DNA from 2 places in the Sinobaca sp. TMA16-18 genome. Region 1 is predicted to be linked to the other one. Evidence: riboswitches for the same ligand, from Rfam matches in the RefSeq annotation. Region 1 holds a riboswitch; the other holds the start of a gene.

Region 1 (4,605 bases):
AATATCCCCTTCTTTTAAAGAGGAAGAGCGGCTTTCTATAACTTCTCCAATGCCGCCTCCGGCAATAGGCTCATGAAGTTCAAAAGGCGGGATATAGGATTTGCCTTCATTCATTCGTCCGCGCATGTAGGGATCAACGGACAAATAAAGTGTTTTTAATAATACTTCTCCTGCTTCCGGGGAAGCTGTAGAGACTCTGTCAAAATGAAAGGTATCTCTCGTAGGGATGCCTTCTGGACGTTCTGCAAGCAGTATTTGATAATGTGCTGATGATGCCATAGTAGAGTATGTCTCCTTTATTTCCAATAGTTTTGCAGAGGGCCGCTTTCGCCGTAAAAAGGATCAAGCGAAGGAAGCGCTGCATGGTGAATATTTCTACATACTACCTCATGATTGTTTTCATCTCCAGTATAAAGGTCTATCTCCCGGCTGTCCGGATAAGCACCCATCACTTGAAAGATATCATCAGAGTCAAGCAGTCGATGGCCGACGCCTGCAGGAATCAGCAGAATGTCCCCGCTCGTAACATGCACCGCTTCTCCCTGCGGCCCCCCTAAATGAAGAGATGCGTTTCCTCTAATGACAGCCAGCACTTCATGACTGTTACTGTGAAAATGATGATACGTAAATACACTTCCGTACCAGGCGTTGATCCATCCATTCTGTCGAAAAGTCTGTTCTAATTCGGAAAGGTAGTGTTCTTTAACAGAGTAAAGAAGTACGGGAAGGGACGGGTTATTAGGTATTTTTCCATTATCATCGAAAAATAGCCTTTGAACGCTGTCAGGCTGCTTATTAATCATTTTATACCTCCATATCTATTTGTATTGAGTGAATGCTTTTATATGCATCTATTCCCGATTTTCTAAATATTAAAAACATTTGACAATGAGAATGATTTTCAATACACTTACATTATATTAAATGAGAATGATTTTCAATGAGAACGGGAGGGCTTCAGATGAATTCGTTATTAATAGTAGGAGCAGACAAGCTGGGTGCCATCCCGGATCGATTGAATGAGCTGGGATTTTCGGACATTATGCATATAAGCGGAAGAAAAGTAAAAATGGTGCACCGCGAAATACCTGAAAACATAGATCTCGTACTGGTACTGACAGATTTTATAAATCATAATGTGAGCAGTAAGCTGAAAGAACGGGCGAAGGAAAAAGAAATTCCTGTCTGCTATGCAAAACGTTCCTGGTGTTCTATCTATAAAGCATTGTCGGCCTGTAATGAAGTGTGCGAACAATGTCCATTACTGGAAAAAGCCAGATAACAGGAGGCAGAAACGGTGAAAAATCAGCAGGGATATGTATTAAAAAAGTCTTCCTCCGTATTTGATTTTACAATTTATATGCTGAGGAGTATTGCATATAGGCAGTTCAGTGATGATGCAGAACTTTCTTTAACAATAAAACGACGCTGGAAATATATTAACCCGAATCAATTTAAAAATGTGAAAGAGTTTATTCACAGACTGAAACTTCTGCAGAAGCGTCTTGGAGAAATCAAATCCCTTGCCGAAAGGCTGGAAGAGAAATGGGAGGCACAAGCAGACGGATTGTTTATTATAAGTGGAATAGATTTAGAGGCGGATGGGAATATAGCTGCCTACGCGGTAACATCAGAATATACGGCACTGCAGATGAAAAGAGCGTCTTCTTTTTTACAAAAGCAGTATCCCAATAAAGACTGGAGATTGTATATGCTTGATAGTAAACAGATGCAGTATTCTATGAGTGAATACCGTCATGCGCCTTCTTTATATAAAAAGAAATAGCCAGCCCCTGCCGAATCTCAGGCAGGGGTTTTAAAAAAGCGTGTGATACGAGAAAATAGGGTATAGAATATGGGTAAGAACGCTACAGAATGAAGGAATGGTAAATATGTATAATAAGATGTGGTTATTGATAAACGGTGCGTCCGGCAATAATGAAATCCAGAAGAACCTGGATGCGACCGTCAGCACGCTGGCTCTGCAGACAAAAGAGCTTACTATTACCTTCACGCAGGAAAAGGGGCATACAGAACAGCTCTGCCGTGAACAGGGAAACGAGTTTGATATCATTATGATCATGGGAGGGGATGGGACTGTACATGAAGCTATTAACGGCCTGGCCACGCTGGAAACCCCTCCCGTTACCGGTATCCTGCCCACAGGCACCTGCAATGACTTTTCTAGATCTTTAATGATTCCGCAGAATTTAAAAAAAGCTGCTGCAGTAGTAGAACAGAACCATATAGAGTATATCGATATCGGAAGAATGAACGATCGCTATTTTTCTAATTTTTATGGCATCGGCCTGATCGCAGAAACGTCTGAAAATATCGATGATCAGCTGAAAGGAATGCTTGGTAAAGTAAGCTATTTTATCAGTGCACTCCAAACGTTTAATAATGCTTCGCCGTTTACATTTACGCTAAAAGCAGATGGAAAAGAATACAAGGACGATGCTGTAATGATCTTATTTGCAAATGGTTATTTTATTGGTACAAACCGCCTTCCGGGTGATCAGATTTCCCTGAATGATGGACTTATAGATGTATACATTATAAAAGAAAGCGGAGCACCGCTTTTGAAAGAGTTTTTTAATTCCAAAAATCCTTTTATGTACAATTTAGAACAAAGTTCTATTGAGTATATTCAGGCTTCCGAGGTGGAACTGGAAACGGAAAAAGCAATGAAAGCAGACACGGATGGAGAAGTGTATGAAGAAACGCCGGTTCATATAAAGATTCTGCCAAAAAAGATACCGTTTTTGTTTGGAGAAATACAGGTGGATAATAATTAAAGAAGATTCTGATAATTATTCTTTTAGGAATTTTTTAACATTTTTTTGGAAAATGTAGTAAGATAAAAACACTAACAAGCAACCTTCAGAAAAAGGCAACGCTGCTGAAAAGCAGTCTCGCAAAGTTACAGGTCTAAGGCTTATTATAGCTAAGACGGCTGAACTGCCTGGGGAAATTTCCTAAAGGCGGGTGAGGGTTGATGGAATTATTAATTCCAAAAGTACAAAAGCTTGATCAAGATTGGCTGCATTTAATGGTTGAGGCTAAAGAAGCTGGTTTAACCCCTAGTGAGGTTAAAGAATTCTTAAGACAAACCAAATAATCAGGAAAAAATAAGCCATTTCGTATGGCTTATTTTTTTAATTTATGTAAATATAAGTATAGGCATAAGTGTGCAATTTAAAAAAATGTCGTTCACTATAACATACTGCAATTCGTTATATGTTATAATTACAGCAAAGCACAAACTACAGTATACAAAGGGGTTCAAGCGATGATTGGTGAAAGGGTGAAACTGCTTCGAAAAGAGCGAGGCTTATCGTTGACAGAACTGGCGAATCAGGCCGGAGTCGCGAAGTCGTATCTTAGTGCACTGGAAAGAGATATTCAAACAAATCCATCGATCCAGTTTTTAGAGAAGATTGCTAAGGTATTAAACATATCGGTTGATCTTTTAATTAAAGAGCAATCAGAAATTAATGAAGAAGAGCTCGATAATGAGTGGCTGGAAATAGTCGAAGAAGCAATGAATTCGGGAGTTTCCAAAGATCAGTTCAAGGAATTTCTTGAGTTCAACAAATGGAGAATTAAAAATTAAAAAAAGGATCGTGTCATACGATCCTTTTTTTATTTTGACTAATTTCTATATAAAGAACAAAAAATGTTCGTTAAAATGTATTTTTCTTTCAAATAAGTGTTTTCAAATCCGTTTTTTCGTTATATAATGTATTTAATTCTTTAAAAAGAACAATATAGAACGGAGGATGACGATTTGGTAAGACTTAGGGGCGGTGTGTATTATACTAATATCATGAACAGACATATTAAGCTTGTTTACTTAACTAACAATAAATGCTCCCTTTATGTGAACGGTCATTTTTTGGGATACTGCGCGTTTGATGTGGCAAAGCAAAAAATAAAAGAGATGGAAGATCGTCTGAATAATGTCACGCTCATGTACACAGGAGACAATATTTTTCAAAGCGGTAAAGACGCAACAATGGTCTATGTAAGAATATAAAAAAGCGAGGGGCTGGAGAGTATCCAGCGGCCCCGCTTTTTTTAATAAGGGATCGATCTTGATCTGAAGAAGTGACCAATCACAAGTCCAGCCAGAGCCGGCAGTATCCAGCCCAGGTTCAGTTCAAAAAATGGAAGGTAGGAATACAGGCCAATGCCCTCCAAAGGCACTAAGCCTGCTTCCTTTAACCCGTCATAGGCACTTACAATAATAGTACCGGCAACAGCTCCAATATAGTGGGACTGATGAAGCGTTATTTTCTCATTTATCAAAGCGAGCAGGATTAACACAATCGCAAGCGGATAAATGGCGACGAGAAGCGGAACCGATAAAGAAATAATGGTATTCAGCCCCAGGTTGCCTACGAGAAGGCTGAGTATAGTTAATAGTAAAGCCAGCACCGAATACGGCAGGAAAGGCAGATAGCGGTGAAAATACTGGCTGCACGCTGTTACTAATCCAATGCAGGTGGTAAGGCAGGCTAATGTAACAATTAAGCCGAGGAGAATAGTACCGGTAAAACCAAAAGATTCACCTGCAGAATAAGTAAGGATTTCGCTGCCGTT
Region 2 (4,605 bases), on a different contig from region 1:
ACAGCAGCAAGGCATTCGACTCGCCCGGGCCGATGCGGCTTATCCGGGTTTTATTGTATATGACATTTACTGCGAAGGCCGTCATGAGCGTCTACACCTGTTGAAGCTCAACATGAAAAAACGCATCAGTGAGCTGCTTCGCTATTACCTGCTCGGCGATTCTGCTTTTTTCGATACATATTATTCATTAAAGTAACAAACGGACACTGGAGTCAATATTTTACATTACAGCGTTTACATAACGGGGGTTAAGCTTTATACTTTTTGTAACTACTCAAGCAGGAGGCGGCTTATATGAAATACAATCCGATCGGAAAAACAGGTATTTCTGTATCTGAGCTTTGTTTTGGCACGATGTCTTTTGGAGGCAATGCAGACGAAGAAACGTCTAAAACTATGTTCAATCGCTGCCGGGAAGCCGGCATTAACTTTTTTGATACTGCCAACAACTACAATGACAGCCGGGCGGAAATAATTCTGGGAGACTGTATCGCCGGATGCCGGAATGATATTGTGCTGACAACCAAAGTGGCCAATCCAACCGGTACGGATGTGAATGCACGCGGATTGTCCAGGCGTCATATCATGCTTGAGGTCGAGAACAGCCTGCGCCGATTGAAAACGGATCGAATTGACTTTTATTTTCTACATAAATTCGATTCACTCACCCCAATGGAAGAAACTCTCCGCGCTCTTGACGATCTGCAGCGCCAGGGGAAAATCCTTTATCCGGCGGCCAGCAACTGGGCAGCCTGGCAGCTCGCGAAAGCTCTGGGTATTTCAGCTAAAGAACATCTCAGCCGCTTTGAGTTGATCCAGCCGATGTATAACCTTGCCAAGCGTCAGGCCGAAGTCGAAATCCTTCCCTTTGCCGCTTCCGAACAGGTCGGAGTGATCTCCTACAGTCCTCTCGGGGGCGGCCTGCTTACCGGAAAATACGGCGTAACGGACAGACCGGTCCAGGGACGTTTGGTCGAACAAAAGATGTACACCGACCGTTATGCAGATACGGTTAATTTCGATATTGCTGCACGCTTTTCTTCCTATGCAGCCACCCATGGCATCCACCCCGCTTCTCTCGCTGTCGCCTGGGCTAAATCGCATCCTGGTATCACCGCCCCTATTATCGGAGCGCGCAGCCCGGAGCAGCTTGAGCATTCGTTAAACTCATTGGATATTAATATGACACCTGAATGGCGCGATGAAATTTCTGCCTTATCCCCTGCTCCGCCTTCGGCCACGGACCGTTCGGAAGAGCTTATTACCACTAAACCTCAGAATCACATCCTGTAGCCTACAGCGCAGGATTTTTTGTTGGTTTTTTTAAAGGGAACTATTGGGTTATCCAGAATATATTCAATAACAAGCCATATATTGAGAGGTGATGTGATGGGAGCAGTCATCTTCGGTCTTCTTTTCCGACTACGAATAAAGGAGGCAGTATACTGATGATTCAAGGGATGAATCCGTATCTTATGATTGATGGCAAAGGCCGGGAAGCCATTGTATTTTATGAAAAAGCTTTAGGAGCTGAAGTGATTGACAGTCAAACGTATGGGGATATAAAAGATATGGAAGGCATGGAAATACCGGAAGGTGCCGAAGGGCTTATCCTGCACGCCTATTTAAAAATAGGCGACATGGATTTAATGCTCTCCGATTCGCTTCCGGGGATGCCCGGGCCGGATGTTTCCGGAAGTCTGGTAGCCATTGCGCTTCATGTAAGTGATGCCTCCTCTGCGGAACAGATATTTCAGGCGCTTGAAGCTGAAGGAGAAGTCGTGATGCCGCTTGAGAAAAACTTTTTCAGCCCGGCCTACGGCCAGGTAAAAGATCCGTTCGGCGTGCTGTGGCACGTGTCGACTGTAGAAGAAAACCAATAATAAAAGCTGAAGCTGGGGAACGTGCCCCTGCTTCAGCCTGTAAGAAACAAACCTTTTATTCTTTCACCAGTTTTTCTTTGTTATTCTGAAACAGCTGTACGGCCAGGAACAATAGTGATGTAAGCAGAAGAAGCGTCAGCCAGTTGCCGTCACTATAGCTGTTGGTCACAATAAGATAGGCAAACACAAAGCTGTACATGATATTCGCATAAATCATTTTGGAGCCGGCCCGTCCTTTTGTCTTTTTGTTATACCGGGTGGCACCAATAACCCTTGCTTCTTTCTTATATGTAAAATACCAATACAAAAAGGTGATACCGCTCGTGCCAAGGCTCAGTCCCCAGCTCACATCGCTTTCTTTTACCACAAAGGTAAAAGGAACGGCGATGACAAACACAAGGGCTGCATAAATAATAGAAAATTTTAGTCGATCTTCCATAATGTCCTCCTTCTCCTGTGCTTCCTATCCTTCTATTATAATCACATTCATCCTTTAGAACAATGGTCCTTTTCTTTCGGAAGATAGTTGCGTCATACCGCCTGCCTGTGCAGCGTGCACAAAAAAACCGAATATTTTTTCAATTTCTTTTAATGTGACCGGTGATTTCATAGTACAATAAAGACAGTTACCAACCTTCAGAAAAAGGCTACGCTGTTGAAAAGCAGTTTCGCAAAGTTACAGGTCTAAGGCATTGCGCTAAGACGGCTGGACCGCCTGAGGAATACTCCTAAAGGTGTGAGGGTTGATGAGCAGACAGAATGAGAAAAAGCTGGACCACGAATGGCTGGCTTTGATCCTTGAGGCTAAAAAAGCCGGACTTACCAGGGAACAAGTCAAGGATTTTCTGCAGTATGCGGACGAATCAAAAAAGAAGCCGTAAACACTCGGCTTCTTTTTTTGGGTATTACACGAGATTAATCTGGTTTTTTCCGAGGTTCTTGGCTTCATACAATGCCCGGTCAGTTTTCTGCAGTATCGCTTCCATCGAATCTTTATTGGAAAAATAAGCCCCGCCTATGGAAATATTAAGAGCAATCGGATACGGGTTCTGCCCGCTTTTGTTTTGATCCTGCACGACTTTAAGTATTTTAGCCGCTACTTTCTCCAATCCGTCGGCATTTGTACACGGAAGCAGGACGGCAAATTCATCGCCGCCGATTCTAGCCAGAATATCCGTTTTTCTCGTAGACTTTCCAAGGAGGAGGGCAAGCTGTTTAAGCACCACATCTCCTACCAGATGCCCGTATACATCGTTGACCGTTTTAAAATTATCCACATCGATAGACAGCAGGGATAAATAGGATCCATTTCGCTGCAGCAGTGCTACCTCCTGCTCCAGGCGTTTTTCGAAATACCGTCGATTATACAGACCTGTCAGTGAATCCGTTTCTGCCTGCTGCTTTAACTGCAGTTCCAACAGCTTTTGTTTTGTCACATCTACATGGCGGATCACAACGCCCTGGCGCCCCAATCCCTTTTCAAGCAGCGGAGTCGCCTGCATTACATTCCATCTTTTTTCGGTCGGCGTGTGACAGGAATATTCATACGTGAAATAATCTTCTTTTCCTGAAAGAATGGACAGTAGACCTTCATATACATGGGTACTGCTTTCGATCGTATGCAGGTAGTTCGCACCGACTCCCTGTAAATCACAAAGGTTATTTTGGCTGCCGGCCGAGCGAATCCATTCATCATTCACAAAAAGAATTGTTCCAGCATGATTGATCACACAGATTTGATCCCGAAGAGAGTTTAATATGGATGTACTAATCGCAAAATCTTCGGCCAATATTTCTTTCTTTTCCATTTTCATAGCAGGCATCCTCTCAAGAATGAACTATCTGGACGACGGTCAGTAGATGTACATACCAATTATTTCCTTTAGTATATATAAAACTTTTCTTTATTTCACTAAAAACATCCAATAAATGCTATCGTTATTCACTATATTTTCTTTTTGTTTAAACAATACAACATAATTGGGATACAGCATTCTTATCTGCTTAACATATTCCCCTTATTTTCCTGTTTCTAACACTATCTTTTCTTTTTTTTGTAGAAAAGAGAATCTATTCTCCTCCTTTTTTTGATTCTCTTAGAAAGAACTGGAATCGACCGGGAGCAGAAATTGGAGGACTGTCAGCAGTTTGTATTGCTGCTGAACTATTTTAGCTTTTAATATGGTTTGTGAAATTAACAAAAGGGATTCATATTTTTTTGAGCGGGACACGTTTTAGAAAACAGAAAATGGTGAATAATAGTAAAAGAAGTACCCGGCTGCGCTTTTTAATACAGCATTTTATACAATAATTTCACAATCAGGGGGATGTCCGATGGCAAAAGCAGTAAATGATATTAAAAATGATGAAGTAACGTTAACGCTTGATTATGATGAAGTGGCCGTTCTTCTCGGTATGTTAAACACATTCCGCGGCGATAAAAAACGAAACGTACAGCCCTTTATCGACGAGCTTTCCAATCCGGAAGAAGTATAAACAGTTGAATAATGAACCAATACTGACTACTGAAAAAACCTCTGACATCCGTAAAGGACATCAGGGTTTTTATGTATGCTTTTGTTTTTCTATCCGCCTTTTGTGCCCCATCAGCAATAGAATCACTATAAGTAATGGCATGGTTGTTACGCCGGTCAGAAGTCGGTCTGCCTCCTCCGCCCTTATAAAAGCGGCCAGTCCGAGCAGAAAAAATACTCCACTGCCC

The links. Region 1 has a riboswitch for cyclic di-GMP ahead of AC5W14_RS08845 (anti-repressor SinI family protein). Riboswitches for the same ligand answer to the same signal wherever they lie in the genome.
Region 2: it holds a riboswitch for cyclic di-GMP, as region 1 does, so the genes downstream of both, AC5W14_RS00280 (anti-repressor SinI family protein) here and AC5W14_RS08845 (anti-repressor SinI family protein) in region 1, are expected to answer to the same signal.

What each region holds. Positions count from the first base shown of each region.
Region 1 is NZ_JCAKFM010000004.1:85,627-90,231, reverse strand. It holds gene AC5W14_RS08870 (NADP-dependent oxidoreductase) at 1-279, opposite strand, end outside; gene AC5W14_RS08865 (cupin domain-containing protein) at 297-803, opposite strand; gene AC5W14_RS08860 (DUF2325 domain-containing protein) at 962-1,282, shown strand; gene AC5W14_RS08855 (hypothetical protein) at 1,298-1,786, shown strand; gene AC5W14_RS08850 (diacylglycerol/lipid kinase family protein) at 1,905-2,798, shown strand; cyclic di-GMP riboswitch class I at 2,883-2,969, shown strand; gene AC5W14_RS08845 (anti-repressor SinI family protein) at 2,999-3,121, shown strand; gene AC5W14_RS08840 (helix-turn-helix domain-containing protein) at 3,293-3,616, shown strand; gene AC5W14_RS08835 (hypothetical protein) at 3,830-4,039, shown strand; gene brnQ (branched-chain amino acid transport system II carrier protein) at 4,081-4,605, opposite strand, start outside.
Region 2 is NZ_JCAKFM010000001.1:47,791-52,395, forward strand. It holds gene AC5W14_RS00260 (YhjD family protein) at 1-196, shown strand, start outside; gene AC5W14_RS00265 (aldo/keto reductase) at 295-1,293, shown strand; gene AC5W14_RS00270 (VOC family protein) at 1,449-1,883, shown strand; gene AC5W14_RS00275 (hypothetical protein) at 1,939-2,322, opposite strand; cyclic di-GMP riboswitch class I at 2,519-2,602, shown strand; gene AC5W14_RS00280 (anti-repressor SinI family protein) at 2,630-2,764, shown strand; gene AC5W14_RS00285 (sensor domain-containing diguanylate cyclase) at 2,789-3,697, opposite strand; gene AC5W14_RS00290 (hypothetical protein) at 4,218-4,379, shown strand; gene AC5W14_RS00295 (hypothetical protein) at 4,449-4,605, opposite strand, start outside.